Regions from separate parts of the Rossellomorea sp. FM04394 genome, predicted to be linked through region 1. Evidence: riboswitches for the same ligand, from Rfam matches in the RefSeq annotation. Region 1 holds a riboswitch; the other holds the start of a gene.
What was found. Region 1 has a riboswitch for S-adenosylmethionine ahead of ACCB35_RS18825 (homoserine dehydrogenase). Riboswitches for the same ligand answer to the same signal wherever they lie in the genome.
Positions count from the first base shown of each region.

Region 2: linked by a shared signal. The riboswitch ahead of ACCB35_RS21500 (sugar ABC transporter substrate-binding protein) and the one ahead of ACCB35_RS18825 (homoserine dehydrogenase) in region 1 are both predicted to bind S-adenosylmethionine.

Region 1 is NZ_CP168654.1:3,717,414-3,720,836, reverse strand. It holds gene ACCB35_RS18830 (DUF2254 domain-containing protein) at 1-829, opposite strand, end outside; SAM riboswitch class I at 1,134-1,244, shown strand; gene ACCB35_RS18825 (homoserine dehydrogenase) at 1,404-2,651, shown strand; gene ACCB35_RS18820 (aspartate kinase) at 2,813-3,423, shown strand, end outside.
Region 2 is NZ_CP168654.1:4,301,787-4,305,209, reverse strand. It holds gene ACCB35_RS21505 (CTP synthase) at 1-1,376, shown strand, start outside; SAM riboswitch class I at 1,715-1,821, shown strand; gene ACCB35_RS21500 (sugar ABC transporter substrate-binding protein) at 1,917-3,002, shown strand; gene ACCB35_RS21495 (sugar ABC transporter ATP-binding protein) at 3,019-3,423, shown strand, end outside.

The DNA of each region.
Region 1 (3,423 bases):
CCTTCTGGCCCATTTCGATAAAGTCGAGATGGAGATCAGTGGAAATATCTTCGGTCTCAGGTCCCCAAATGCTCATCAATTCATTCCCTGCCAAAACATAATCCCCGACTTTATGGTGGAGCTGAATGACAAGTTGATCTCTTTTGGCCGCTTCAATCATTCCATGAAAATCGATCAACTGTATATATCCCGACTCTCTTGACTTCACATGAACAATATTTTTCTTATGATGCTCCATGATATCCCCGGCATTTTTAGTTCGGTGGGCTTCTAAGTCATGTTTCAGCGTTTGATTGATCATCACTTCAGAAACCTGCTTCATATTGTACGTAATATTGTGTACCTGCATCCAGGTAGAGGCATGGTTAATAAAGTAGATAAAGGTGACGGCAGTAAGGAATGCAAGTCCGATCGTCATGGTCGGGGCAGCAACAAACAATTCTTCCTTTGAATTTCCGATAAAAAGAAAGAGGAGCAGTACGTAAACAAAACTGCCATTGAAAATTCCAAGGGCGTGCTGCGTTTGTTTGTCCGAAATGAAATCAAGGAGCATCCTGGGTGAAAATTGACCACTGAACATCGTGAGTACTACAAGGAGCGAATTCAGCGTGAAAGCACTGAGTGTGAGAATGGCCCCGATGAGTGTACTGACAAGCATGCGTGTAACAGCGGCATCCATACTTAGGAAACCATATGTGTACTGAGAAATGTCTGCATACAGATCTAAGTAGAGAGTGAGAGCGACAAGGAGTATGGAGAAACAAATATAAAAGAACGGCATATACCAAATGTTCAGTCGAATCTCACGCATTCGTTGCCGTTTTGACATGAGCATATATTTTCTGATGGATAAGGGAAGCATTTTTTTGAGCATAATAGATTCGGTTCCTTTCAAATAAAGAGATATGGGTTAGTTTTCCCTGCCAGATCATGTTAAAACGTCTCTCTGTAAATTAGATTAATAGGCTCGTAGAAGGAGCTCAATCTTAAGTAAACCAATAGGAATTCCCCTCTCTCGTCACATTAGAAAGAATTTTTTAAAAATAACAAAAATGGTATTGACGAAGGAATGAATCCCCTATATAATCCAATTCATACTCAAATAGCAAGTAATACCAAAACAAACGATATATCTCTTATCAAGAGCGGCGGAGGGATAGGCCCGATGAAGCCCGGCAACCTACAGGATCAGACTGTAAAGGTGCCAATTCCTACAGATTCTATATGGATCTGGAAGATAAGGGGAGGAGCATGCTCATAAAGCCCTCTTCTTAAAAAGAAGAGGGCTTTTCTGTATACCCTCTTTCTTTCCCACATTATTCTAAGTGATTCCTAAGTGGAGCTTCAAAGGAATGAACCAAGCTAGTCTGAAAATGAAAAAATGTGATAAAGGAGGCTGAAGCATGTCAACGATAAATGTGGCACTTCTGGGGTTTGGAACAGTCGGGCAAGGAGTCTGTGAAGCCATTGATACCCATCAGGAAAGAATGAGGGAAATCCTGGGGAAAGATGTAAAGATAAGGGCCATCCTTATTAAGGATCCCGCTAAAAAACGGAGCATCGATTCGTCCATTAAAGTAACAACGGATTTTCAAGAAATCTTGGATATCCCTGATCTTCATGTGATATTTGAAGCAATAGTAGGTGAAGAACCGGGTCATACGTATTTAACCCAAGCCATTGAGAAGGGAATTCATATTGTAACCGCCAATAAAGCGATGTTTGCTAAATATGGTCCGGATCTATTGGAAAAGGCGAGGAATAATGGGGTATCCATCGGTTTTGAAGCGACGACAGCCGGAGGAATTCCCGTAATCGGGAGTATCAGGCAGCTTCTTAAGGTGAATGAGATCGAGCGGATTCAAGGGATCCTGAATGGGACGTCCAATTTCATCTTATCGCAAATGAGAAAACGTGGAATTTCCTTTGAGACAGCATTAAAGCAATCGCAGGAAAAGGGGTATGCTGAAGCTGATCCGACCAGTGATATTGAAGGTTATGATGCTTTTTATAAACTCCTCATTCTAAGTCAAACCGCCTTTGGCAAACAGCCGGATTGGAAGGATATCAGACGAAAAGGAATATCACACCTGACAGCAGAATGGCTTCAAGCAGCGGAATCTTTTCGATTGCGATTTAAGCATGTAGGCTCCCTGGAACGGGATTCATTCAATCACATCAAGGGTGAAGTCGAACCGATCCTTGTCCATGACACCCATCCTTTTTACGGCGTGGAGGATGTGGAAAATGCCGTCTCACTCAAGGGCAGTCTTGTAGGCAGGGTCACCCTGCTCGGTCCCGGTGCCGGTAAATTACCTACCGGAAGCGCCATGGTAGAGGATTTTCTTTCACTGATAGAACGGAAGTATACGGACTCTGCACAAAGCACAGCGAGCTCTGGGGAAGTTCATGAAGAGAACCGCCACCAATGGGTTCTGAGAATCCGCGAAAATGAAGATTATCAAAGTTGGATCCCATCGTTTACACTAAAGGATCGCATTCAGCTGGACGATCACTTGTATGTTTTTGTTGAAGGCAGCAAAGACACACTTCAAACTCTTCTAAGGACACATGATCATATCCAAGCCGTTTCTATTCTAAAAGAAATTCCGTTGGAAAATAAAGTGAAAACTGGCGCTGCCGTTTTATAAAAAGAGTATTTAGCAAGTATCATACCGATCGTTGTTTAAAGGAAATTTCTTTAAGAGAATGTTTATCACGATGTTGTTTGGAGCGGAAAGCAGCCACTACAGGATAAGTGAAAATAAAAACAGCTTCAAAAAAAAGGTCTGATAGAAAGTAGGGGGATCACTTGAGTATTATTGTTCAAAAGTTTGGTGGAACCTCTGTTGGTTCTACAGATCGAATCAAACGGATGGTCTTCCATGTCTTGAAGGAAAAAGAAAAGGGGCATGACGTTGTTGTAGTGGTTTCAGCTATGAATAAAACGACGGATACCCTCGTGAAATTGGCAGGGGAACTTGCAACAGAGCCAAGCAAGAGAGAAATGGATATGCTCTTAAGTACTGGGGAGCAGGTGACGATTTCCCTTTTGACAATGGCCCTCGAGCATCAGGGAATCGAAGCAGTTTCCCTGACAGGGAGGCAGGCGGGTATCCAAACGGACGGAGTATATGGGAATGCGAAGATTACCTCGATTGATACCGAGCGGATCAACTCGGAGTTATCAGACGGACGAATCGTCGTAGTAGCCGGCTTTCAAGGGATTACCAAAGAAGGAGAGGTCACCACATTAGGGAGGGGCGGTTCGGATACGACGGCAGCTGCTCTTGCATCGGCGTTAAAAGCCGTAAGATGTGATATCTATACAGATGTGGATGGTGTTTATACATCGGATCCACGAGTCGTTCCCCGGGCATCGAAAATTGATACTCTCTCCTATGAGGAGATGTTACGCTTGGC
Region 2 (3,423 bases), 580 kb from region 1:
GTTTCGTTGACATTAACCTGACGAAATACAGCTCTGTGACGACGGGGAAAATCTATTCAACTGTACTGAAGAAAGAGCGTCGCGGTGATTATCTTGGTGGAACGGTACAAGTTATCCCACACATTACTAATGAAATCAAAGAGCGCGTTTACCGTGCCGGTCGCGAAACCAATTCAGATGTCGTGATCACGGAAATCGGTGGTACGGTCGGGGATATCGAATCCCTGCCATTCCTTGAAGCGATTCGCCAGATCAAGAGCGACGTAGGCCGTGACAATGTGATGTATATCCACTGTACGCTTGTACCTTACATTAAAGCAGCGGGTGAAATGAAAACAAAACCGACTCAGCATAGCGTAAAAGAGCTTCGCAGTCTTGGTATCCAGCCAAATGTCATCGTCGTGCGTACAGAAATGCCAATGACTCAAGACATGAAAGACAAAATCGCGTTATTCTGTGATATTGATAAAAATGCTGTAATCGAGGCAATGGATGCAGATACACTATACTCTGTGCCACTTGCGCTACAGGATCAAAAGCTTGATGAAATCACATGTCAGCACTTGAAGCTGAACTGCCACGAAGCAGATATGACAGAGTGGAATGAACTCGTTGATCGCGTGAAAAACCTGTCTCGTAAAACAAGAATCGCCTTGGTAGGGAAATATGTTGAATTACAGGACGCGTATATCTCAGTAGTAGAAGCCCTTCGTCACGCCGGCTATCATTTCGATAGCGACATCGAAGTAAGATGGTTGAACTCTGAGCTCATCGACAACGCAAACGTAGCAGAAAAACTTGCAGACGTAGATGGAATCCTTGTACCAGGCGGTTTCGGTGACCGTGGAGTGGAAGGGAAAATCGCTGCGACTCAATATGCCCGGGAAAACAAGGTTCCTTTCCTTGGAATCTGCCTTGGTATGCAGCTTGCATCCGTAGAATATGCACGTAATGTTCTTGGTCTTGAAGGAGCTCACTCGGCTGAGCTGAATCCTGAAACGCCATACCCGGTCATCGACCTTTTACCAGAACAAAAGGATATCGAAGATCTAGGCGGGACACTGCGTCTTGGTCTCTATCCGTGTAAGCTGACAAAAGGTTCAAAAGCCTATGCAGCCTACGATGGAGAAGTGGTTTACGAGCGTCACCGCCACCGCTTCGAATTCAACAATCACTACCGTGAGCAAATGGAAAAAGCCGGCTTCATCTTCTCAGGCACAAGCCCGGATGGCCGTCTAGTGGAAATCATCGAGCTAAGCGACCACCCATGGTTCGTCGCATCTCAATTCCACCCTGAATTCACATCACGCCCGACACGCCCGCAGCCTCTATTCAGAGACTTCGTGGAAGCGTCACTTGCGTATGGTGAGAAATAAGATTTATTTGGAACTGCTCTCCCTGGTTTGGGAGGGCGGTTTTTTTGTTATATAGGGTTGGGGTGGCCGATTTTTAAGGGGAATCGGGATTTATCGACCGTTATTGAGATTTATCAACCGAAATCCAAAATTATCGACCGTTAATCGGATTTATCAACCGTATTTTCAATTTATCAACCTAATTTTCACGATATCGACCGTTCTACAAATAGTGACAAATTTCGCTCTACCCTCTTTAATCCTCTATAGAAAATTCCCTAAAAAGAATATTGACAATATTCCCACATATCGTTAATATAGCGATTATAGCAAAATCGAACACAATAAAATTTCATAATCTCTTATAAAGAGTTGGCAGAGGGACTGGCCCGATGACGCCCGGCAACCTACCGTACACACGGAAAGGTGCTAAGACCTGCAGGAAGAATTTCCTGAGTGATAAGAGTACGTTTATTTATACATAAACCTCTTTTCTCTTGGGAAAAGGGGTTTTTTTATTTGAAAAATTGAGGCATATGACCTCGGGAGGAGAAAAGAAAGATGAAAAAAACGGCATCATTACTCGTATTACTCGCACTCATTTTCAGTTTGGTGGCTTGTCAGCCAAAGGTATCACAGGAGGCTGACGCGGATAGTGGAGAAAAGGAGGAAGCAGTGTCCGATCATCCATTGGCCAATAAAAAGATCGCCCTTATTATGCAGATCAATTTAGGGACATTTTCCGCTCAATACATAGAAGGTGTCAAAGAGCAGGTAGAGAAGTTTGGCGGTAAAGTTCAAGTGTTTACATCTGAAGGAGATCTGGCAAAAATGTCTTCCAACCTGGATGCGGCCATCAATCAAAAATTTGATGGGATCCTCATCGATCATGGTACGAAAGAAGCGCTGCAATCAGGGGTGGAAAAGGCGAAGGAACAAAACATTCCCGTTGTCGTATTTGATGCGGATGTTGCTTCAGAAGGGGTGACGGTCCTCGAGCAAGGCGATCAGCAAATGGCTGAACAAACCTTGACGAAGCTTTCAGATGAACTTGGCGGCAAAGGTGAGATCGTGAAGATTTGGGTTGCAGGCTTTGCCCCGATGGAAAGACGCCAGGTGGCATATCAGGAATTTTTAGAAAAAAATCCTGATATTAAAGAAGTGGCAGCATTTGGAGCGGCTACCCAGAATACAGCACTGGATACACAGGCTCAAATGGAGGCCATATTGAAACAGTATCCGAACAAAGGTGACATCGATGCTGTCTGGGCTGCTTGGGATGAATTTGCAAAAGGCGCCGTTCGGGCAATCGAAGCGGCAGGGAGAGATGAAATCAAAGTATATGGTATCGATATGAGTGATGAGGACCTCCAAATCATCCAAAAAGATGGAAGCCCGTGGGTGGCATCGGCAGCGGTCGACCCGAAAGATATCGGCCGTGTACAGGTCCGTTTCTTATATCAAAAGCTAAATGGCGAAGAAACGCCTGAGAAAGTAAAGCTTGAGCCGGTCTTTATTGAAAAAGAAGCATTGCCTGAAGAAACGATCACCACAGATCAATTGCACGAGCATGTAGATGGCTGGGGAGCAAGTGAGCAAGGCTATACAGATGAATTGAAAAAGCTTGAAGGATCGTTCACAGAGTAGAAAGGAGTTAGAAGAGATGACGTCTCCACTGTTGGAAATGATTAATATCAATAAAACCTTCTCAGGAGTGAAAGCCCTTAAGACTGCAAGCTTCGATGTGAAAGAGGGGGAGGTCCATGCCCTGTTGGGGGCGAATGGTGCAGGAAAAAGTACACTGATGAAGATTTTATCGGGAGCCTATTTGCAAGACAGCGGAGACATCATCCTTCACTCTGAAAAAAGAGACTATCAATCTCCGAAAGAAGCGAAGGAGCATGGCATCCACTGCGTGTACCAGGAAGTGGACACGGCCATTGTCCCTGAACTTTCTGTAGCCGAAAATATCGTCCTTGATCAGTTTTCACAAAAAGGCTCCTTTTTTATCACCAAGAAGTCATTAAAGAAAGAAGCGTTGGAGGCGCTTAGACGGATCGGGGCAGAA